3 regions of the Pectobacterium aroidearum genome follow, and region 3 is predicted to be linked to each of the others. Evidence: predicted binding sites of a transcription regulator. Region 3 holds the regulator's gene; each other region holds the start of a gene.

Region 1 (8,174 bases), 380 kb from region 3:
TCGCTTTGTTCGGAATCATGCGGTCGATCAGCATGACGATCGCTGGCGTGGCCAATGCGACGTACATATTATCGATGCCGTATGGGTTACCGAGTATGTACCAGACCGAGGTGACGACGCAGGCTGATATCAGGCTGGCGTTTGCACCACGTGCGCTGTTGAAAAACGGCAGGTAGAACGCAATCACCGCAACCACGGAAATCGACAGACGAATAGCACGGGTAAAGAACGACAGCTTCAGAATTTCAGGAACGAACAGAACGAAGACGAGCGGCGCGAAACCTACGACAAGCGACAGGATTCGGGTCATTTTCATCTCTTTTTCTGGTGTCGGTTTCCAGTAAGGAACGTAGAAGTCCTTAATCAGCAGGGAAACGATAGCCAGTGCCACCATACTCACGCTGATGAAGATAGACGCGACCAGTGATGTAGTGACCAGACCAGCGAGCCACGGGTTCATGTCTTGCAGGAAGACCGGCATCGCATACAGGCTGTTGATTTCAGGGTGAGCAAACTTCGCTGCGACACCGATGACCGCGATAGCCAGTGCAATCGGCATGCAGAAGAAGAAGGCAACCCAGGTGGCACGTTTGGCGCTGGTGGCATCTTTTGTTGACGAAATGGCCTGAATGACGAACTGCGTACAGAAGATCGAACCGATAGTCCCGATCAACCAGGCGAAGATGGTGCTGGCGCCGAGTTTACCGTCCCACGTCCAGTAGTAATCCGGCATTTGTTCGAACATCGGCTTGAAGCCGCCAGTCATTTTCAATGCCACGAACAGGATGATCATGACGCCAGCGTACTTCACAGCGCTGTGGATCAGCGTGATGTAGGCTGTTCCTTTCAGGCCACCGAAGTAGTAGTAGAAGGTACTGACGACCGCAGTGATCAATGCGGCAACAGGCAGGGAGACTTTCAGCACCGTGGCAATCGCCGCCGCGCCGCTGACGTAGTTGCCCACGTTTACCAGCAACAGCGCATAGATCATGATGATCGAAATGATGTTTTTGGTGCTGGTACCGTATTTCTCGGCAATCGCGCCAGAGATGGTGATCTTCCCGGTGTTATAAATCTTCTTCACCAGAATCATACCAAACAGCGGGAAGCCGATGGCGGCACCAATCACCGACCAGGATGCGGCAAAGCCGTTCTCAAAGGCAGACTGTGCCGTACCGATGGTGGATTTAGCACCGATGAATTCAGTCATCAGCAGGATACCGACGATAAACGCCGGTAGCGCGCGTGACCCTTCCATGAACTCGGTGTTCGATTTACTGCGGAGCTTGTAGGTTAACCATGAGGTGAATGCGATATAAAACACAATCATCCCAACGATTATGAGGGTGTCAGTAAGGTTAAAATGGTTCATATCTTCTCGGCCTATAAGTGGAAATTGATATTTCTCTGTTACTGCGAGAATTGACTAAGTATGTTGCGGATGTTGTCTTCATCCTGTGCGGAAAACTGGATCGGATAGCGGCTGACGCCGACATCTTCACCCATGATCGCCAGCGCTTTTTTCACCACAGCAGGTGAGAATGCGATGGCATACAGTGTCTTACGCAACTCGGCAACCTGTTCTTGTGCCTGACGCGAGCCTTCAATGTCACCGGCGTGGAAACGATGCCAAATCTGGCTGATCGGTTCCGGTGCCACGTTAGCCAGCCCGGAAATACAGGCGGAGCAGCCGTCAACAAAGCCCTGGTGAATGAGCGAGTCTGGGCCATTCAATACGTTAAAGCCCTGTACACCTTTCACCGCTTGCACATAGCCGCTCAGGCTTTCATAACTGCCTGCGCTGTCTTTGATGCCGATGATGTTCGGGTGATCCGCTAGCGTGCGGACGGTTTCCGGCGCCAGCGTATTCCCCGTGCGTGCAGGAATGTTGTAGAGAAACACCGGCACAGTCAGCGCATCGGCGACGGCGGTGTAGTGGGCGATCAGTTCTTCCTGTTTGAGTGGGATGAAATACGGGGTGATGACCGAAACGGCATCAACACCCAGCGCGGCGATGCGCTTGCCGAGCTTGATGGTTTCCCGCGTGGAGATTTCACCGATGTGGCCGACAACCGGCACTTTTCCGGCGACTTCATCAACGCAGGTTTCAGTGACGGCGACTTTTTCATCGGTGTGCAGTACGAAAAACTCACCGTTGGTGCCGTTACAAAAGATACCGTTGCCGTAGCGCATCTGGCGCTGAACCTGAATACGCATGGCAGCGGGGTTAAATTCGCCCTGGTTATCAAACGGCGTGACGATGGCGGTCAGGACGCCGGTAATATTTTTACTCATTGTTCTTCCTCGTGACACGTAATCAAAAAGATGAAAACTTAAAACCGTTTTGCCGAAACCCGCGCTTTAAAAGAGGGTCAGATACACCTCGCGGACATCGTCGGCGCTGACCTGTGTCGGCACGTTTTTCATCAGGCGCTGAACCTGTAACGCGGCATCAACCAGATACGGCAGGTGGTCTTTTTCCACGCCGAGCTGCTGTAAGGTGTTGGGCAGGTTGAGACGTTTAACCAACTCGCTGAAATAGGTCACCAGCGCCTGCGCTTTTTCCGCAGTACCCAGTGTCAGATCGGCATCCGGCAGCAGGTCATACGCCTGTGCGAATTTGTCCTGTGCGGCGTCCTGCACGAAACGCATGCAAGGGGCGAGCAGGATGGCGTTCGCCACGCCGTGTGGGATGTGGTATTTGCCGCCCAGCGGGTAAGACATGGCGTGAACCAGATGCGTACCGGAGTGGGCAATAGCGGCACCGCCGTAATAGGACGCCCACAGCATGTTCAGCTTGGCTTCCATATTGCTCGGCTCGCGTACGGAGGTTTCGAGGTTGGCAAACAGCTTTTTCAGGCCAATCAGCGCGTAGTTGTCGCTGACCGGGTTGGCAATCGTTGAGGTGAAACACTCAATCAGGTGACAGAGCGCATCAATACCCGTTGAAGCGGCGATGTGCGATGGCATGCTGATGGTCAGCTCTGGCACCAGCGCAACGTAGTCCGGCAGCATCACGGGCGTAATAATACCGACTTTGGTTTCTTTTTCTGGGATCGCCAGAATGGCATTCGGCGTGGCTTCTGATCCCGTTCCTGCGGTGGTTGGGATGAGCAGCGATGTCGTGCGGCGAGTCGGTTTTTCCCCTGCCAGCAGACTATCCAGCGTGACGGTCTCGTCGCCTGCGCACAGTACGGAAAGCAGTTTGGCGACATCCAGCACGCTACCGCCGCCGACGCCGATCACCAGATCGGTCTGGGTTTGTGTGAGCTGGCTCAATATCTTGGCAACGTCGTGCTGGCTTGGCTCGGCAGGAACATTATCAACTAACAGAACCTGCGGAACGGCTTGCTTAACTTGTGCGATCAGCGCCTGAACGTCAGGCAGCCCGACGATGTTTTTGTCGGTGACAAATAAAACGTGCTGTTTTCCTGCCAACAGGTGACTGATGTCCTGAAGTACCCGGTAACCGCTGAGGATAGTGCTATTGATATTCATGCTTATTACCTTGCCTTTTCTCTTCTTCGCCAGAGCGTTATCACTATGATAATGGTTGCGATGGTGATTACTTTCAGTCAAATGGAGTGATTTTGGTTACTGCTAAACGCCATTTGCCACATCGTGGTGATAATTTATAGGTGAAATTCCTTTTAAATAATTTGATATTGCTCACATATAATCAAATGTGATTCAATATAATCATTATCAGGTAATCTGAATCGGGGATGGAGTATGTCAAACGTGCAGCAATCAGCAGAACAGGTCTTAGTGGTCGCTGATGACTTTACGGGTGCCAATGATGCGGGCGTCGGTCTGGCGCAGCATGGCGCACGGGTTAGCGTCGTCTTTGACGTTAATAAACTGCACGCGGACTTACTGGGTGATGCGGTGGTGATCAACACCGATAGCCGTGCGGCACGTGACGACGTGGCGTCTCAACGTACTGCAGAAGCGGTTGCAGCCTGGCAGGCAGCAGGCGGACAGGGCTGGATTATCAAGAAGATTGACTCGACGTTGCGTGGAAATCTGGGCGCGGAAATTGCCGCTGCGCTGTCTGCGGCAGAGGTGCCCGTAGCGCTGATTGCCGCTGCGTCGCCAACGCTGGGACGCGTGACCCGCAAAGGCGAAGTCTGGGTGAATGGGCGTTTGCTTACCGATACGGAGTTTGCCAGCGATCCCAAAACGCCGGTGACCTCCGCTTCTATCGCTGCCCGTCTGGCGGAGCAAACCGCGTTACCGGTGGCGGAAATACATCTTGATGACGTCCGTCAGGCCAATTTAGCTCACCGTTTGCAGCAGTTGGCGAACGAAGGCGTGCGTCTGATTATTCTTGATACGGATGTACAGGACGATCTGGAGAAGATCGTTGATGCCGCCAGCGCGTTACCGTTTCGTCCTTTGCTGGTCGGTTCGGCAGGCCTGAGCGAAGCGCTGGCGAATGCGCAGGATTTTACGCGCAAAACGGCGAAGCCGCTGCTGGCTATCGTCGGGTCAATGAGCGATATCGCTCAAAAACAGATTGCGGCCGCCAAACTGCTCAGCAATGTCACGCTGGTTGAGATCGATATCAACGCGCTCTTTTCACCCCATTCATCCACCGTCATGGCATCCCAGTGTGAGGAGGCGGTGACGGCGCTGCTGAACGGCCACCATTGCATTATTCGTACCTGTCACAACGAAAATCAGCGCTTCGAAATCGACGCGCGGTGCCAGCAGCTTGGGCTTAGCCGACAGCAGCTTGGCGAAACGATCAGCCACTATCTGGGGGAACTTACGCGCAACCTTGTTCAGGCGCTAGACAGCCTGACAGCGGACGGTACTCATCGGCGCAAGCTGGGAGGACTGTATTTATCCGGTGGTGACATTGCGATTGCCGTTGCAACCGCACTGGGTGCTACCGGCTTTCAGATTAAGGGGCAAATCGCATCCTGTGTGCCCTGGGGATACCTGCTGAACAGCGTTGTCGGCACGACCCCTGTGATGACTAAAGCGGGGGGTTTTGGCAACGAAACTACTTTGCTCGACGTTTTACGTTTTATTGAGGAGAAGGTCAGTGAGTGAAATTATTGCGGTAACGATGGGTGATCCGGCAGGGATTGGACCGGAAATTATTATCAAGTCGCTGGCCGAGGGCGAGCTTTCCGGCGCGTCTGCCGTGGTGGTGGGCTGCGTACAGACGATGCAACGTATTCTGGCACTGAATGTCGTGCCAGCCGTAGAGCTGAAAATCATTGATAAACCCGCTGACGCGGTCTTCGCGCCAGGCGTCATCAACATCATTGATGAGCCGCTGGAAGATCCGCAGGCGCTGAAGCCGGGCGTCGTTCAGGCACAGGCGGGTGATTTGGCTTATCGCTGCATCAAGAAAGCGACTGCGTTGGCGATGGCCGGTGAGGTCCACGCGATTGCGACGGCACCGCTGAATAAAGAAGCGCTGCACTCGGCGGGGCATATTTATCCGGGTCACACCGAGCTGCTGGCGAAGCTGACCAACAGCCGCGACTATGCGATGGTGCTGTATACCGATAAATTGAAGGTGATCCATGTTTCAACGCACATCGCGCTGCGTAAATTCCTGGATACGCTGAACCGCGAGCGCGTGGAAACGGTGATCGACATGGCGGATGTCTTCCTCAAGCGCGTCGGTTTTACCCACCCACGCATCGCCGTTGCCGGGGTTAACCCGCATGCGGGCGAGAATGGTCTGTTTGGTGACGAAGAGATCAAAATTGTGTCGCCATCGGTTGAAGCCATGAAGGCCAAAGGCATTGATGTTTATGGCCCGTGCCCGCCGGATACCGTCTATTTGCAGGCGTATGAAGGTCAGTACGACATGGTAGTGGCAATGTATCACGATCAGGGACACATTCCGCTCAAGCTGCTGGGCTTCTATGATGGGGTGAACATCACTGCCGGATTGCCGTTTATCCGCACCTCTGCTGACCACGGTACGGCGTTTGACATTGCCTGGACCGGTAAAGCGAAGTCCGAAAGCATGGCGATCTCTATCCAGCTCGCGATGCAACTGGCCTGATTGGCGGTAACTTATCACCGCTGATGGCATGGGTTTTGTAAGCGAATAAAACGCGATACAGTGCGCATTGCAGGATATCTTCCTTCCCGCGTTCGGGAAGGTTTCTGGTATCCTGCAACCAACAATTTAAAACAACTTTATGACAGCAAGATGGGTATCGCCGTGGATCCTACATTAACCGATGCTTTCCGCATGAGCGGGGATAAAGTAAGAGGCCAGAGCCGTCTTGATCAGATTATGGATTATCTGAAAAGCCATAATCTGGTGACGGTAGATGAGCTGGTGTCTGTGATCGACGCTTCCCCAGCGACGATCCGCCGTGATTTGATCAAGCTGGATGAACAGGGCGTGATTAGTCGCAGTCATGGCGGCGTGACGCTCAATCGTTTTATTCCTTCCCAGCCGACCACGAATGAAAAATTACAGCGCAGTCTTCAGGAGAAGCAGGCGATAGCTCGCTATGCCGCGACGCTGGTTAAACCGGGTAGCGCGGTAGTGCTGGATGCGGGAACGACCATGCTGGAGTTGGCGCGTCACCTGACGCATTTGCCGCTGCGCGTGATTACCGCCGATTTACAAATTGCGCTGTTCCTGTCTGAGTTCAAACAAATTGAAGTGACGATTATCGGTGGGCGTATTGATGACAGTAGCCAGTCTTGTATTGGTGAACACGGCCGCCGTCTGTTACGCAGCATTTATCCCGATATCGCGTTTATCAGCTGTAACTCGTGGAGTCTGGATAAAGGGATCACTACGCCAACGGAAGAAAAAGCGGGTGTGAAACAGGATCTCGGCGTGAATGCCAGCCGCCGGATACTGCTGGCGGACAGCAGTAAATACGGCGCCTATTCGCTGTTCTGCGTGACGCCGCTGTCTGAACTGACCGATATCATCACCGATAGTGCGCTCGCGCCCGAGGTGCAGGAGCAACTGAAAGGTAAAACGTTCAGTCTGACGCTGGTGTAAGCCGGGTTTGTGCCTGACGGATGATGTCAGGCCGATTGCCGTCGCCAGTTGAGTTCAGGTTTATGCACCACGCCGTTGAACGTCATCGGATCCGTGGTTAAAGAAAGACGCGTGTCGTTTTCACTGAACAGCGCGTAGCGCAACTGGCTGGAGCCAACCCAGTTCGGAATGAGGCAATAGTCCAGATAGTGGGTGACGGTCTGCTCAGCGTCATTGGTTTCATAACGACCGGCGTAGGCGAAGTAGGTGGCGGCGGCCTGCATCAGCTGCTGCTCTGAACCACCCGTCATAATGCCGGCATCGTAGGGCTCTCTGTCGCTGCCCATGATTTGCACCGTCATCCAGTTATCATCGGTATACTGGATATAGCCTGTCGCTCCTTCTCCCATCATATAAACCACGTTGCCGTCACCCAGCACATCAATGAAGGATTCCAGAAACCATAGCCCGCGCAGTTTCTGGCGTAACAAGCCGTTGTTGAACGATTGCGATGTCATAGATCCCCCTTGGAAATAGCGTACGGATTAAGTGTAGTGAATCTTTTCCAGAGGGCAGGGCAGAGCGGTTTCCTGCCAGCGGCGTGGCACTGGCAGGAATGCGGTTTACTTCATGCTGGCGGCGAGGGTATCGACGTTGTGCTTAAACGCGGCCGTATAGGTTGCGGCGGGGCCGGAGGCGTCGGTCAGGGCTTCCGGGTACAGTTCACCGCCGGGCTGTGCGCCGCTGGCATTGGCAATTTGCTTCACCAGACGTCCATCGGTCTGGTTTTCAATGAAGTAGCTTTTCACTTTCTCTTGTTTAATTTGCTTAATCAGCGAGGCCACTTTTTTGCTGCTGGCTTCTGATTCGGTAGAGTAGCCCACTGGAGACAGGAATTTCACGCCGTACGCCTGGCTGAAGTAACCGAACGCGTCATGGCTGGTCAACACCTTGCGCTGTTCTGACGGAATGGCGGCAAAGGTTTTCTTCGCATAGCTGTCCAGCTCCTGTAGCTGTTTGATGTAGGCTTCACCCTGCTGGCGATAGTAGTCGGCATTCGCGGGATCGGCTTTCACCAGCGCGTTGACGATGTTGTGCGCGTAGACCACGCCGTTGCTCATGCTGTTCCAGGCATGGGGATCGGTTTCTGTTTTGCCATCTTCCACCATGGTGCGGGTTTCAATCCCGTTTGAGG
Region 2 (8,174 bases), 640 kb from region 3:
TGTTACGGGCAGCGATACCGATAACCAGACGTGCAACCTCATCTTCTTCATCGCCAAAGCGAACCCCTTCAGGGTATTGACAGAAAACCACGCCCGTTTTCAGTACGCGATCTTTCGCTTCAATCGTACCGTGCGGTACCGCGATCGATTCGCCCAGATAAGTAGAGGTCAGCTTCTCGCGCTCCAGCATCGCTTCAACATACTCAGGCTCGACGTAGCCGCCTTTCACCAGTTGCTCACCAGCGAAACGGATTGCCTGCTCTTTGTGTGTCGCATGCTGATTCAGGAACACATTACCCGCCCCCAGTTGGAACAGGTTCGTCTGCGTATCGGCTACAGCCGGCGCAGGCGTCGCAACGGTTTCAGGCTTCGCGGCACCCTGCGCAGCCACCAGACGCGCTGCCAGGTCGCTATACAGGCCGCTATCAAGAAAGTTGGTCAGCGAAATATGCTGTGCCTGCGGCGCATGACGCATCGCACGCTCGGTCAGGTCACGGTGCGTAATCACCAGATCGACATCGTCCGGCAGACTGTTGATCGCGCTATTGGTTACCGAAATGTTGGTCAGCCCGGCATCCTGCACTTTCTTGCGCAGCACTCCCGCACCCATCGCGCTGGAACCCATACCGGCGTCACAGGCTACGATGATTTTACGCACGGTGCTCATATCGCCGCTGACGCCAGCGCTCGCCGCCGTACCTTTCGCAGACGCTTTCATTTCCTGTACGCGGCGCGTTGCGTCGCTCAGGTCTTCTTCTTTTTGCTTGGTGCTTTTCAGCAGAATCGCCGACACGATGAAGGAGACCGCGAAGGCCGCCGCAATGGCCGCAAGGTTAGCGAAGTAAGCACCTTTTGGCGTCATCGCCAGCACCGCCAGAATGGAGCCCGGTGACGCAGGAGAAACCAAACCGCCGCCCAGCACGCTCAGCGTAAACACGCCGGTCATCCCGCCCAGAATCACCGCGATAATCAGACGCGGATTCATCAGGACATAAGGGAAGTAGATTTCGTGAATCCCGCCCAGGAAGTGGATAATCGCCGCACCTGGCGCTGACTCTTTCGCGTTACCACGACCGAAGAACATATAAGCCATCAGCACGCCCATACCTGGGCCTGGGTTCGCTTCGATCAGGAAGAAAATAGATTTGCCCGTTTCCGTCGCCTGCTGAATGCCCAGCGGTGAGAAAATACCGTGGTTAATGGCGTTATTCAGGAACAGAATTTTCGCGGGTTCAACAAAGATGGACGTAAACGGCAGCAGGTTGTTCTGTACCATCAGGTTAACGCCGGAAGCCAGCACCTGAGAGAACACTTCAACCAGTGGACCGATTGCCAAAAATGCCAGAATTGCCAACAACATACCGATAATACCGGCAGAGAAGTTGTTGACCAGCATTTCAAAGCCACTCTTGATTTTACCGTCGACCACGCGGTCAAAACGTTTGATCGCCCAGCCGCCCAATGGACCGACGATCATCGCACCGAGGAACATCGGGATGTCGGTCCCGACGATCACACCCATCGTCGTAATTGCACCGACCACGCCACCACGCTCACCGAATACCAGACGTCCGCCGGTATAACCAATCAGCAATGGCAGCAAATACGTAATCATCGGGCCGACGAGCTTCGCCAACGTTTCATTGGGAATCCAGCCGGTAGGAATAAACAGAGCGGTAATAATACCCCAGGCGATAAAAGCGCCAATATTGGGCATGACCATATTGCTGAGGAAGCGACCAAAGTTTTGCACTTTGATCTTAATATCTGGTGAAAGCATAAAAACACACCCCTATTGAAACGCGCTGACAATAAGAGCGCGTGGTAATTATCGTGAGACGGCGTGGCAATATGTGTTAGTTGCAGCGATGGTTAGCAACAACAACCGACAGTCTTATTTTTTACCGAGCTATCAGCGGTGACCAAAACCTCGGCTGTTATAGACATATCGGTTACAAAAACACCGATTGCTTCCGTCAGTATTACTGTATGCAGCGCGGACTCTAACACGCTGTTTTCATACCGCAACTCCATGGCGGGAATGTGACAAAAATCACACAACCACCCTACATCAACGATACAAATAGGTGATTTACTTCACAAAAAACCGTTAAAAATGAAAAACTAAACCAAATTTCAGATAAACACAGCCCCTTATATGTGATACGCATCACATTTTAGTGAGCTGTATTTGTTTTATTTATGTGATACTGGTCACAATTTATTTTTACCCTCTCGCCAGCCCATAGTCCTCTTATCCAGAATGTCTCTCTGTCACCGCGCATCGCTAAAACGACACGGTTAGGGATAATTCACGCCATTTACCCCTCTGAGCGCATTTATTAAATTCTGCTGTTGCATCGGTAACGCCGCCACCATGCCGTTATATTGCGCGACCTGCTGCGGCGTACGGAATTGCACAGACGCGCCATTAAACACAGCCTGATCGCCCTGAACCTGAAGGAAATCGCCGATTTGAGTCAGGCTCTGTGCGAAGGCAATGGCATTAGGAATGGCGGGTAACAGCGCGTTGGTTGGCTGTATTACCGTGCGTGCATACAACCGCTCATAGGGTATCTGCACCTCTTCAGGCTGCTTGAGCGTCCGATGAGCATTGTCCGCCTGCACTTTCGCCGCCTGCACATGCTGACTCAGCAGGTTCATTGCCCCGATAGATTGCCGAAGGCCATCACGCTGTGTCAGATAGTCTTTAGGGACACGAATACGGGAAATTTGCCCCAGCATCGGCGTCAGACTGCCGGATACGGCTTGATTAAACTGCTGAGAAAAGGTGGTTAAAATCGCATAATCGTTGGCAAAATTGCCAAAACTCTTCTTCTGCTCTTCCGTCAATGCGGGCAGCGTCCCATCCTGCTGCGACTGTGCGCTTTGCAGGAATGCAATGAATGCCTTCCGCTGCTCCGCTTCGCTGTCACCACAGGCAGCCAACTGCAATGCCGCCAGAATAACCAGAACTGGCAGCAGCCAGCGTGAACGGTACATCATCAGCCTTCTCATTCCCTACTCCTGTTATGCTTACTGCCCCGCCAGCCGTGCCTTCTTCAGACAGAAACACGCCGACGTTGGATTTTCCATGACAAGATTTTCTACGACATAAGCATAGTCGAATCAGGCTGGCTGTGCAGAAAAAGGCCAGGTCTGGCGTTCAAGAGAAATAAAAACCAGTATGGTTATTGTTTAATCGAACACATATTATTAAAATTGCGTTTCATCTCGCATTTTTCATCCGAATAATAAAAATCGCCAAAATATGAGGTTACTCGACAATATGAAAAAATAGATTGCAAAATGAAACTATTAACAAGGTAACGAATATACAATTTACTACCTTAAATAAATAAAAAGTGACTCTTTTAGCACGATAGCTTTATTTTTAATAAACGGACAATTTGACTACTCTATGCTTAGTATATTACCCCTTGATACATGGTTTTTTATTGCTGTAATCCTTGCCTACTTCATTTATAGCAACTGGAATTTTACCGAGAAGAAAGCCCATGAGTCACCAGGGATCCTCATTACTATAGGAATATTGGCAACCTTCCTTGGGATTGCGTTAGGCTTGGCATCATTCGATATGAATGATGTGGAAAATAGCTTACCTACGCTGATTAATGGCATCAAAACTGCATTTTGGGCCTCTTTTGTAGGTGTTGCTTGCGCATTGATTATAAAATGGCGCTATGCGTTTCGTGGTGTAAGGACAAAAAACAATCAACCGATACCCACTGATTCAACAATTGACGATATTGTTCAACACCTACAGTTTTCTACAGAATCGATTAAACTATTACACTCTACTACAGAGAAAAATAGTATTTCTCTGCTAGCAGAGATACAAAAAATGAGCAGTAATCAAAGTACTCAACTGACCAATATACATAATGCATTTACTGAGTTTGCAAAAAATCAAACTGAAAACAACTCAAAAGCATTAATTGAAGCATTAAAAGAAGTTATTCATGATTTTAATGAGAAAATTGGTGAGCAATTTGGCGATAACTTCAAACAGTTAAATGAAGCTGTCGGTAAAATAAATGGATGGCAACAACAATACAGTCTGCAAATGCGAGAGATGATTGAGCAACAAACTCAAACAACTACGAATATGCAGCAAGCGGCCCAATCCTTTACCGAAATAATGACACAATCCGAATCGTTTACTCAAGTTGCAAGAGATATTCATCAAACGATTGGTACAGCCTCCAGTTTAGAAAAAGGTATAGAAGAAAATCTAAAACAATTAGCAGAATTAATTGAATCATCAAAAACAGGCATCCCCGAAATAGAAAAAGGAATCATGGCTATTATAGAGGATGTGAGAAACGGGGCTACAGCCTCTGCCACAGTCATTGGAGATAGTATTTATACTGTAACGCAAACATTGGAATCCTCAGCAGCAGACTTTAGCAACCAGATGATAGGTAGCTCGAAAGCTATGTCCGATGCGATAAAAAATCAAAATCAGGAAATGCAAAAATCTGTTCAGCAAACAGGAAAAGAGCTACAAGAACAAATAGTACGTCTTTCTCAAGATCTCACTAAATATATGCAGCGACACAATGAAGATGTTACGAATAATATTGTCGAGCTGAGTAAGAAAACGGAACAACAAGTTCAAACATTAGATGCAGCCTTAGCTGCTGCGCTGAAAAAATCTCTCGATAGCCTCGGGCAACAATTAGGAGCGCTGTCCTCTAAATTTGTACAAGATTACGATCCTCTAACAGAAAAACTAAGAGATGTCGTACGTCTATCAGAGAATTTAAGGGGATAACAGATGAGTAACCCATTACTGGCTCGCCCAAAAGCAGATAAAGAGGATTTTTGGATTAGCCTGAGTGATTTAATGACCTCCCTGATGATGATATTTTTACTTATCTCCGTTGTCTATATGATAAAAGTACAGGAGATGGTTAAAATCCCATCAGTATATAAGAATACCCTACAAGGGCTCGGCCAAGCCTTACAGCATGAATTCAAGGACGATCTAAAACGTTGGCACGCGACAATCGACGAAGATCTAACAGTGCGGTTTCAAGAGCCAAATATTTTATTTACGACCAGTTCCTCTGAGCTAAAACCGGAATTTAAAAGTATCTTAGATGAATTTATTCCTCGCTACCTTAGTATTATGACTGATAAAAAATATATCAATAATATTGAGGAAATACGCATTGAGGGACATACATCAACGATGTGGCGAACTGGTGTAAGTGAAAATGATGCTTATTTCCATAACATGGAACTGTCTCAGTCAAGAACTCGGACAACTCTGTCATATATTATGAATATGCCCGCTGTTTCAGACTCTAAAAGTACCTTAAGTTGGTTTAAAAATCACGTTCGCGCCATTGGGTTTTCTTCAGCAAAGCCCATTGATAAAGAAGGGAAAACGATCACATCCCCAGAGCAGGTTGAAGATAGTGCGCGTTCTCAACGAGTAGAATTTCGTGTCAGGACGAATGTTGAACGCCAGGTAGCCAATATTGTAGAAAAAGGGAGTAAAATATAATGGATTCGTTTCTCGTCTCTCAACTTCCCGATTTTCTTGAATCGCCAATTTTCAATAAGCTACGCAAGGAAATGAAAGCGGAGATTATCCCACCAATTGCTAATATAAAAATGGACGCACTTGTTCTTGATAAAATACTTTCAACAACAGGAAAAGACATTGATATATTAGAAATAGAAATTAATAGTGACAACACTATTAATTATAAAGATAAACGCGTTATTCTTCATATAAGAGATGTTGCATCTTATGGTGGGAGTATGAGTTTGCCAAAATATCACTTGGCAAACTGTAAAACATTACAAAGAATGTGGGAAAATAATAAAAGTGGAAGATACGTTGCAGCCACCCGCAGTGACGGTATTTTTACAATAAAATCACAGAATACTGAAAAAACAGAGTGGATCACTAGAGAGGAAAGTTTAGATGTATGTAAATTTTGTCTCGAAACATTAAATTGGAAAAACTACTCTAGAAAATATCAGGATAGAGAAAATATTTTTTCTACTTTTGATCTAAGAGAGTTTTTTAGCGTTTATCCAAATTCAGCAACGACGTACAATGTCGAGCATAATGACGTTACTGCTCCGATTAATGATTACTCCAAAGATTTCCAGATAATATCAAAACAATATCGAGAGTCAGTTAATTGGCAATGTGCAATTTGCAAAATAATTCTTGAACGTAAAGATTTAAATAAATTTTTACATGTCCACCACCGCGATGGACAAAAAAATAATAATAACAAAAACAATTTACAAGCACTTTGCATTGAATGTCATTCAAATCAAGACAATCACGGCCATATGAAAAATAGTCCCCAACTAACATCATTCATTCAAATAAAAGGTGAAATGGCCTTCGCTGCAAGCTAAACGATCTTTCCCCGAGCCCGTTTCCAACCCGGGGAAAGATTACGTAACGCTATCGTCGTTATTGCAGCACGGAAATATCAGCTACCTGCAAGAACAGCTCACGCAGTTGGCTCAGCAGCGTCAGGCGGTTCACACGCACCTGCTCATCTTCTGCCATGACCATCACCTGGTCGAAGAATGCATCGACAGGTTCACGCAGTGAGGCCAGCTCAACCAGCGCTTCCTGATAGCGGCCTTCAGCGAACAGTGGCGTCAGTTTATCGCGCAGTACAACAAGGTGAGTTGCCAGCGTAATTTCCGCCGCGTCTTTCAATACGGCAGCGTTGACGCTCTCGTTCAGCGTATCGGTGGATTTCGCCAGAATGTTGGAAACGCGCTTGTTAGCCGCAGCCAGCGCTGCAGCAGCATCCAGCGAACGGAAGTGGCTGACGGCTTTCACGCGGGCATCGAAATCTGCCGGACGAGTTGGACGACGCGCCAATACCGCCTGAATGGTATCTACGCTGTGGCCTTCTTCCTGATACCAGGCGCGGAAACGGCCGAGCATAAACTCAATCACGTCATCCACAACGTTGGTGTTAGTCAGCTTGGCGCCATACAAACGCACCGCTTCTTCGGTCAGCGTCTGCAAATCCAGCGGCAGGCGTTTTTCGACGATGATGCGCAGTACACCAAGGGCGGCACGACGCAGCGCAAATGGATCCTTGTCACCTTTCGGGTGTTGGCCGATGCCAAAAATCCCTGCCAACGTATCCATCTTGTCGGCAATCGCCAGCGCACAGGCCACCGCAGAAGACGGCAGTTCGTCGCCCGCAAAGCGCGGCTGATATTGCTCATTCAGCGCGACGGCAACATCTTCTGCTTCGCCATCATGGCGCGCATAGTGCATTCCCATCACGCCCTGCGTGTCGGTGAATTCAAACACCATGTTGGTCATCAGGTCACACTTGGACAGCAGCCCCGCACGCGTCGCGTGATTCACATCAGCACCAATCTGACCAGCTACCCAGCCCGCCAGCGCCTGAATGCGATCGGTTTTGTCGCGCAGCGTACCCAACTGCTGCTGGAACAAAACGGTTTCCAGACGCGGCAGGTGATCTTCCAGACGCTTTTTGCGGTCGGTATTGAAGAAGAATTCAGCATCCGCCAGACGCGGGCGCACCACTTTTTCGTTACCGGAAATAATCTGCTGTGGATCTTTGGATTCAATGTTGGCAACAAAGATGAAATTCGGCAGCAGATTGCCACTGTTGTCGTAAACCGGGAAATACTTCTGGTCACCTTTCATGGTGTAAACCAGCGCTTCGGACGGCACAGCGAGGAATTTTTCTTCAAATTTCGCGGTCAGCACCACTGGCCATTCCACCAGCGAGGTGACTTCTTCCAGCAGGCTGTCGCTCAGATCGGCATTACCGCCAATCTTGCGTGCGGCTTCTTCCGCATCGGCTTTGATTTTCGCTTTACGCGCATCGTAGTCGGCGACGACTTTGCCGCGCTCCAACAGAATCTGCGGATACTGGTCGGCGCTATCAATCGTGAATTCAGCCTCACCCATAAAGCGGTGACCGCGAAGGGTACGAGCAGAATGGATACCCAATACCTGACCGGGGATCAATTCATCACCCAGCAGCATAGTTACGGTATGTACCGGACGCACAAACTGCGTTTCTTTGTCGCTCCAGCGCATCAGCTTTGGAATTGGCAGCTTCGATAATGCGGTGCTTACCATGCCAGCCAGCAGCGCCTGCGCCTGCTCGCCTTTC
Region 3 (8,174 bases):
ATCACGGAATGGTTATACTCTTCACCCGCCAGACTAAAACTGGCCACCGCGCCCAACGCCATGAGCCACGCTTTCGGGTTCAGGAATTGCAGTAACCACCCCTGATAAAGCCGGATCGGCTTGGGCGGCGCAACAGACGTTTCCAGCCGTTCGTAAGCCGCCGTGGCGATTTTCCACGCCAGCCAAAGCAGATAGGCGCTACCGAGGACTTTCAGGATAAAGTGCAGCGAAGGATAAATCAGAATCAAGCCACCGACACCGAATGCCACCAGCAGCAAAATGCTCTGCATGCCCAGCATGATGCCGATCATCAGCCACAGTGAACGCATAAAACCAAAATTCGCGCCCGAGGTGGTCAACAGCATATTATTCGGCCCCGGCGTGATGGCCGCCACCCACAAAAACCCTAACATCGACAGAAATAAACTCAGTTCCATTATTTGTGGGCGCTCCTGACCCAAATGTCGTACCAACTGGCAGCATTGAAGCTAACAGTGTGATATTGATCGTACAAGAGCCGACAACAAGATTTCTATATCCTTTATGTATGACCATTTTCATCCGCTGAGCGGCGCGCATAACCCGCATCTGCAAACGCTATTGCCGCGCCTGATTCGCCGTCACGCGCAGTTTTCGCCAGTCTGGCAGCCCCTTGAGTTACCGGACGGCGATTTCGTCGATCTGGCGTGGAGCGAAGCGCCCGAACAGGCGCGGCACAAACCGCGCGTGGTGCTGTTCCACGGACTGGAAGGCAGCTTTCATAGCCCCTACGCCCACGGGCTGCTGCATGCCTGTAAACAGCGCGGCTGGCTGGCCGTCGTCATGCATTTTCGTGGGTGCAGTGGAAAACCCAACCGGATGAAGCGTATTTATCACTCCGGCGAAACCAGCGATGCCAGCTATTTCCTGCGCTGGATGCAAGAGACGCTAGGCGATGCACCTACCGCCGCCATCGGCGTGTCTCTCGGCGGTAACATGCTGGCCTACCTGCTCGCGCAGCAAGGCGAATCCTGTTATCTCTCTGCTGCCGTCATTGTTTCCGCGCCATTGATGCTCGAACCCTGTAGCCGTCGTATGGAGCAAGGCTTCTCCCGCGTCTATCAGCACTACCTGCTGCGACTGCTAAAGCAAAATGCCGGCCGCAAGCTGGCAGCCTACCCGGACACGCTGCCGATTCAGTTGCCGCAACTGAAACGCATCCGCCAGTTACGAGAGTTTGATGACGTCATTACGTCACGTATTCACGGCTTCCACGATGCCGCCGACTACTATCGACGCTGTAGCGCCCTGCCGCTGTTGCCTCAGATTCGCACACCGCTGCTCATCATCCATGCGAAGGACGATCCTTTCATGACGTCAGAGGTGATTCCCGATCTGTCGCAGTTACCGTCTAATATTGAATATCAGCTAACAGAACACGGCGGGCATGTTGGCTTCGTCGGTGGAACGCTGCTGAAACCGAAAATGTGGCTGGAACAGCGCATTCCCAACTGGCTTAGCCCATTTTTGGACCACGCCACCGACTCCCCTTTGACTCAGGAACCCTAGCGTGATTATTCCCTGGCAACAGCTCGATCCAGAAACGCTGGATAACATCATCGAATCTTTCGTCCTGCGGGAAGGCACCGATTACGGCGAACAGGAGTGGTCGCTGGCGCAGAAAGTGGAAGATATCCGCAGACAGCTCAAGTCCGGCGAGGTGGTGCTGGTGTGGTCTGAGTTACATGAGACCCTCAATATTATGCCGCGCGACCAGTTCAATGCCGGAGGGCATGCCCCCTATTGAGCATGCCGAAAGGCGTGAAAGAATGCGCCAAACATGCTAACAATGATAAAAACTTACGTCATTTTTGAGGATGCGCGCAGGCTCTTGGCCTATGCGCGCATCGCGATCACGGAGTTACGCGTCTTATGTCACATCAGCATCCGATCATTGCGGTTACCGGCTCCAGCGGGGCGGGAACCACGACAACCAGTCTGGCCTTCCGTAAGATTTTTCAGCAGTTTGACCTGCGCGCCGCTCAGTTGGAAGGCGATAGCTTTCACCGCTATACCCGTCCGGAAATGGACATGGCGATTCGCAAAGCGCGTGATTTAGGGCGCCACATCAGCTACTTCGGACCGGAAGCGAATGACTTCAGCCTGCTGGAACAGTCGTTTATCGAATATGGCCTGCATGGCCGCGGCCAGACGCGTAAATACCTCCATACTTACGATGAAGCTATTCCCTATAATCAGGTTCCCGGAACATTCACGCCGTGGGAGCCGATGCCGGAACCCACCGATATCCTGTTCTATGAAGGGCTGCACGGCGGGGTAGTCACCGAGCAAAACGACGTAGCACAGCATGTGGATTTACTCGTCGGCGTGGTGCCGATCGTCAACCTGGAATGGATCCAAAAGCTGATTCGTGACGTTAATGAGCGCGGCCACTCGCGTGAAGCGGTGATGGATTCCGTCGTCCGCTCAATGGAAGACTACATCACCTACATCACCCCACAGTTCTCTCGTACGCACATCAACTTCCAGCGCGTACCTACCGTGGACACCTCCAACCCGTTCGCCGCCAAATCGATTCCCTCGTTGGATGAAAGCTTCGTCGTGATTCACTTTCAGGGGTTGGATAACATTGATTATCCCTATCTGCTCGCCATGTTGCAGGGCTCGTTTATCTCCCATATCAACACGTTGGTCGTTCCCGGCGGGAAAATGGGGCTGGCAATGGAGCTCATCATGGCACCGCTGGTGCAGCGGTTAATGGAAGGGAAAACCATCGAATAAGCATCGAGATACACAGGGTGAGGCCTCCCTACGGGAACCTCCCCCAGTGTTTCCCCTAATAACAGGCTTAAGTGACCAGAATGAGTGCCCAGAGAAAGGGATTATTCCAGCACTCTAATTTCGTGGCTGTGCGTTACCTCAACGGCTTTGCCCAGCATCAATGCGACAGAGCAGTATTTTTCCGCAGACAGAGCGACCGCGCGCTCGACGGCTTTGTCGGTCAACCCTTTCCCCGTGACGATAAAATGCAGATTGATATGGGTAAATAAACGCGGCGCTTCCGAACGGCGCTCTGACGTCAATTTCACTTCACAATCTGCCACATCGTTACGGCCTTTTTGCAGAATCGACACCACATCAATCGCGCTGCATCCCCCCACAGACATCAACACCATTTCCATCGGACTGGGCGCTTTATCGCCGGAATTGCCGTCCATCAATATCTGGTGCCCTGATGCGGATTCGCCCAAAAACGTTAAGCCTTCAACCCATTTTACCCGTGCCTGCATGGTGCCTCTCCACTAAAAATTTTTTGAAAATTTATACCGTTACTGTACAAAAACCAGCGTTAATCAGAGCTTTGTCATGCTGAAGCGAGACAACACAAGACACGTCCTTAAAGCTGTGTTAAAACGAAAATAGAATAGACCTTTTCTGGACAAAGCCAGAAACGAAGAAGATGATGACGTAGCCAGATATACCCAGCCACGTTTACGTTGCAGCAAGGCAGCAACCGGAAAATCAAGGGTACAGTGGTTCCAGTATATTCCCTGACGTCATTCTGCCTAGACTGAATTTTATTTTTTAGCAGTTAAACACGCCGTACAGGGAACTCTGACCCCTGTAATTTGCGCAGTGAATTACAACAGAGGATGATAGCGAATGGTTCTCGGCAAACCGCAGACAGACCCAACTCTCGAATGGTTCCTTTCCCATTGTCATATCCACAAGTATCCATCGAAGAGCACGCTTATTCACCAAGGTGAAAAAGCAGAAACGCTTTACTACATCGTGAAAGGCTCTGTCGCAGTGCTAATCAAAGATGAAGAAGGCAAGGAAATGATTCTTTCCTACCTCAATCAGGGCGATTTTATCGGCGAGCTCGGCCTGTTTGAAGAAGGTCAGGAGCGCAGCGCTTGGGTGCGGGCAAAAACCGCCTGTGAAGTGGCTGAAATTTCCTATAAAAAATTCCGCCAGCTCATCCAGGTTAACCCTGATATTCTCATGCGTCTGTCTGCGCAAATGGCCAGCAGACTCCAGGTTACTTCAGAGAAAGTCGGCAACCTCGCCTTCCTTGATGTGACCGGCCGTATTGCCCAAACCCTACTCAACCTGGCCAAACAACCTGATGCCATGACGCATCCAGATGGCATGCAAATAAAAATTACCCGTCAGGAAATTGGGCAAATCGTTGGCTGCTCGCGCGAAACCGTGGGTCGCATTCTGAAAATGTTAGAAGACCAGAACCTGATCTCTGCGCACGGTAAAACGATTGTCGTTTACGGCACTCGCTAAATCCCTGTCGCTGTACCCTACCAACAAAAAAGCGTGAAGCCTCGGCCTCACGCTTTTTTTTATGGCGAGCTTCCTGCTCGCCACCCTACGGGCCGTCGCAAGCGACGTTGAAAAACGTTCCCTACGTTTTTTTATGGCGAGCTTCCTGCTCGCCACCCTAAGGGCCGTCGCAAGCGACGTTGAGAGCATAACTCAGTTTGCTGCGTTAACGACCTGTGCAACAGCGTTAGAGAACTTCGCCATCCCCTGCACAATGTCATCTTCATCAATGATCAAAGACGGCACAAAGCGGATAACGTTCGGCCCTGCCATCAGTACCATCAGGCCCTGAGCCGTTGCCGCCGCCAGAAACTCGCCCGCGCGACCATGCCACTGCAGTTTCAATTCCGCCCCCAGCAGGAGCCCCATACCGCGAATCTGCTCGAATACGCCATACTGCTGATTGATTTTCTCAAGTTCACTGACAAAGCGATCGTGCCGATCCGCCACGCCTGACAGCACTTCCGGCGTGTTAATGATATCCAGCGCGGCTTCAGCCACCGCACAGGCCAGCGGGTTGCCACCATAAGTGGTGCCGTGTACCCCAACCGTCATCACAGAAGCGATTTCTTCCGTCGTCAGCATCGCGCTAATCGGGAATCCACCGCCCAACGCTTTAGCGGTGGTGAGAATATCCGGCGTAATGCCGTAGTGCATGTAGCTGAATAGTTTACCGGTACGCCCCATCCCACTCTGCACTTCATCAAATACCAGCAGCGCCTTGTGCTGATCGCACAGATCGCGAACGCCTTGCAAGAACTCAGGCGTAGCAGGCGTAATACCGCCCTCACCCTGAATCGGCTCCAGTACGACTGCGCAGGTGTGATCGTCCATCACCGCTTTAACCGCAGCCAGATCGTTGAAAGGAACATGGACAATATCCGCAGGCTTAGGTCCGAAACCATCGGCATATTTAGGCTGTCCGCCAACCGAAACGGTAAACAGCGTACGGCCATGAAATGCATTGTAGAAGGCGATGATCTTGGTTTTATACGGGCTGTGACGTTTAACCGCATAGTGGCGCGCCAGCTTAAATGCGGCTTCGTTAGCCTCCGCACCGGAGTTAACAAAGAACACGCGATCGGCAAAAGTGGCATCAATCAATTTGCTGGCGAGGCGTAGCGCAGGTTCGTTGGTGAAAATATTGCTGGTGTGCCACAGCTTTTCGCCCTGCTGCTGCAACGCATTAACCAGTGCTGGATGGCAGTGACCCAGTGCCGTAACCGCAATGCCACCGGAGAAATCGATATACTCACGGCCGTCCTGATCCCAGACGCGACTCCCTTTACCTTTCACTGGTACAAACTTCGCGGGTGCATAAACCGGCAAAATCACTTTATCGTGAGTATCCCGTGTCACTGCTTTCTGCTCTGCTGCCATTTGCTGCCTCACTCTGCTATCCATCACGTTAGAATGAAAATATAGTCAATAAATATGCATAAAAAATCAATTACAGGCAATATTAAATCGGCCACTGGAGAGAATAACTTTCTATGTAACTAAATTTTAAGGAAATTATCCAAAAGCTGATGTCCTTGCTGGCTAAGAATGCTCTCTGGGTGAAACTGCACACCTTCCAGCGGCAGTGAGCGATGGCGGATCCCCATAATCTCATCTCGCTTACCTTCATGTTCGCTCCAGGCCGTAACCTCAAAGCAATCGGGTAGCGACGCTGCATCAATGATGAGTGAATGATAGCGAGTCACCGTCAAGGGCTGAGCGAGCCCCGCAAAAACGCCTGTATTGCTGTGCGCAATCGCTGAGGTTTTACCATGCATCACCTGCCGTGCCCGCACCACATGTGCGCCGAACGCCTGCCCCATCGCCTGATGGCCAAGACACACGCCCAGAATAGGCAATTTATCGGCAAAGTGACGAATAGCAGCGAGTGAAATACCCGCCTCATCCGGCGTGCAAGGGCCCGGAGAAATCACCAAACGCTCAGGCGCAAGCCGCTCAATCTCACGCAGCGTCAGTTCATCATTACGCTTCACCACGACTTGCGCGCCAAGTTCACAAAAGTATTGGTAAAGGTTGTAGGTAAAGGAGTCGTAGTTATCGATAATCAGGAGCATGGTGTACTTATCGGTAAATAATTGATGATTCATTTTATTGTGCTGTTGATGTCCGCCAATTAACCGGGGGCGTTTTCACAAACAGGGACCAACAGCCAAGCTCGCAGGTAGGGCAGTATTCGCTCGTGGAGTGATAACTGGCTATGAACAGCACAAAAATTCATCGCCATCGCCTGTGTCTCAAATGCCTGAACGCCCTCAGCTAAGATAGCCATCGGCACGTCCTGCCGGAAGTATCCCGCCTCAAGCCAGCGAATGATAATGTCGATATAACGATCGAATGCCAGCGCAATCGGCCCAACCTGTTCAATACCTGCCGCACCAGAGCGACGTAAGATAACGTCAAAGACATAGCGTTCAGATGTCATGAATTGCATACGAGGCAGCAATCGTTCAACGAATTCATCAAGTCCTTCAGGAATCGCAACGGCTTCCATTTCATCGAGTAACTGATGAATACGTTCACCAATCAGTTGGTCCATCAGCGTTTCCTTATCGCTGAAATGGGCAAAAAAAGTGCCCTTCGCTACACCAGCTCGTGTTACGACCTCCTCAATCCGTAAAGCATCATACCCCCCTTCACCAATCAATTGTTGGGCTGTCGCGATCAGTCGCGCATGTGTCTCTTTTGTTCGTTGCTGTATTCGCTTTGTCATCATGACTTGATAACACGATTTCCGACCGTGGTCAAAATTACAATTGACCGCGGTCATTTTACACATCATTATGACCGCGGTCAGTTTTATAAATACAGAGAACATTCGCCTGTCTCACCAACATCAGGCAGACGTTCATACAGCACAATATAGGACCCAGGCCAATGCAAACTCACTGGATACGAATAAAAAACATGAGGAAATAAAATATGCTTAATACGGGTAATGTTCTGATTGTTGGCGGTTATGGCATCGTTGGCGGACAAATTTGCACCCTGCTTGCCAAACGTCATCCCCACCTTCATCTTCTCATCGGAGGAAGATCGCTCGACAAAGCACAAAAAACAGCACGGGCATTACCCAATGCTACTGGCGTACACCTTGACGTAGAGGACACCGATCCACTGGAGCACCTGCCGATCCAGCCCGACGCAATCGTCGTATCGGTAAATGATCACCACGACCGTCTACTGTTATCAGCAACACGCCGTGGTATTGCACTCATCGATCTGGCTCGCTGGCAGGAACGGCAAGACGATGCTAACCGCATACTTCATGGCGTCAGCCTTTCTTCACCTGTCGTCTTAGCATCAGGCTGGATGGCGAGTATCGCTGCTATCGTCGCCGCGGCGTATCGTCAATCGGCTCACCCTGCTCGGTGCATAGATATTGATGTCTTGTTTTCGTCCGCAGATAAAGCCGGACCCGATTCCGTCACAAGTTTTGTAGATATGCACAAACCTTTCACCATTTATGAAGCAGGACAGGAACGCATCGTACGGGGAATGGCCGATCCTAAACCTGTACGTTTTAGTAATGGGCGGGTCATCAACGTCAGGCGTTTTTCCAGTCCGGATCAGACAACATTGGTCAAGACGGGCCATGCAGAAAGTGTCTCGGCACGCATGGCTTTCGACAACACCGCCACCACGGCCGCATTCGCACTCTTTGCCCGCTCTGGCATTTGGGGAATGCTATCCGTAGCGAAACGCCGGGCCTTGCTATACAGACCAGGCCAGGGAGCATCACACGAATTTATACTCGAAATCGTTGAAGATACGGGAACAAAGAAAATCAGCGTCAAAGATAGGCTTGGACAAACTCATAT

What was found. The regulator CRP, encoded in region 3, controls carbon source genes, mostly activating them, when cyclic AMP is high. The targets are predictions, from matches to a motif close to ATGTGANNNNNNTCACAT.
Region 1: a site for CRP is predicted at 3,658-3,675, ahead of AB8809_RS03790 (iron-containing alcohol dehydrogenase). Genes of this name have one in related genera too.
Region 2: a site for CRP is predicted at 2,042-2,059, ahead of AB8809_RS23030 (PTS mannitol transporter subunit IICBA). Genes of this name have one in related genera too.

The regions. Positions count from the first base shown of each region.
Region 1 is NZ_CP166097.1:839,745-847,918, forward strand. It holds gene AB8809_RS03780 (sodium:solute symporter family protein) at 1-1,372, opposite strand, end outside; gene AB8809_RS03785 (dihydrodipicolinate synthase family protein) at 1,411-2,295, opposite strand; gene AB8809_RS03790 (iron-containing alcohol dehydrogenase) at 2,362-3,498, opposite strand; gene dtnK (D-threonate kinase) at 3,733-5,061, shown strand; gene AB8809_RS03800 (D-threonate 4-phosphate dehydrogenase) at 5,054-6,034, shown strand; gene AB8809_RS03805 (DeoR/GlpR family DNA-binding transcription regulator) at 6,185-7,000, shown strand; gene AB8809_RS03810 (lipocalin-like domain-containing protein) at 7,027-7,497, opposite strand; gene AB8809_RS03815 (metal ABC transporter substrate-binding protein) at 7,603-8,174, opposite strand, start outside.
Region 2 is NZ_CP166097.1:5,099,160-5,107,333, forward strand. It holds gene AB8809_RS23030 (PTS mannitol transporter subunit IICBA) at 1-1,780, opposite strand, end outside; gene AB8809_RS23035 (DUF3053 domain-containing protein) at 2,302-3,018, opposite strand; gene AB8809_RS23040 (hypothetical protein) at 3,422-4,798, shown strand; gene AB8809_RS23045 (OmpA family protein) at 4,802-5,536, shown strand; gene AB8809_RS23050 (hypothetical protein) at 5,536-6,411, shown strand; gene glyS (glycine--tRNA ligase subunit beta) at 6,470-8,174, opposite strand, start outside.
Region 3 is NZ_CP166097.1:454,991-463,164, reverse strand. It holds gene AB8809_RS01975 (LysE family translocator) at 1-437, opposite strand, end outside; gene AB8809_RS01970 (hydrolase) at 544-1,548, shown strand; gene AB8809_RS01965 (YheU family protein) at 1,550-1,786, shown strand; gene AB8809_RS01960 (phosphoribulokinase) at 1,912-2,781, shown strand; gene AB8809_RS01955 (OsmC family protein) at 2,883-3,290, opposite strand; gene crp (cAMP-activated global transcriptional regulator CRP) at 3,664-4,296, shown strand; gene AB8809_RS01945 (aspartate aminotransferase family protein) at 4,489-5,715, opposite strand; gene AB8809_RS01940 (aminodeoxychorismate synthase component II) at 5,835-6,410, opposite strand; gene AB8809_RS01935 (TetR/AcrR family transcriptional regulator) at 6,470-6,892, opposite strand; partial or broken gene AB8809_RS01930 (TetR/AcrR family transcriptional regulator) at 6,944-7,066, opposite strand; gene AB8809_RS01925 (hypothetical protein) at 7,276-8,174, shown strand, end outside.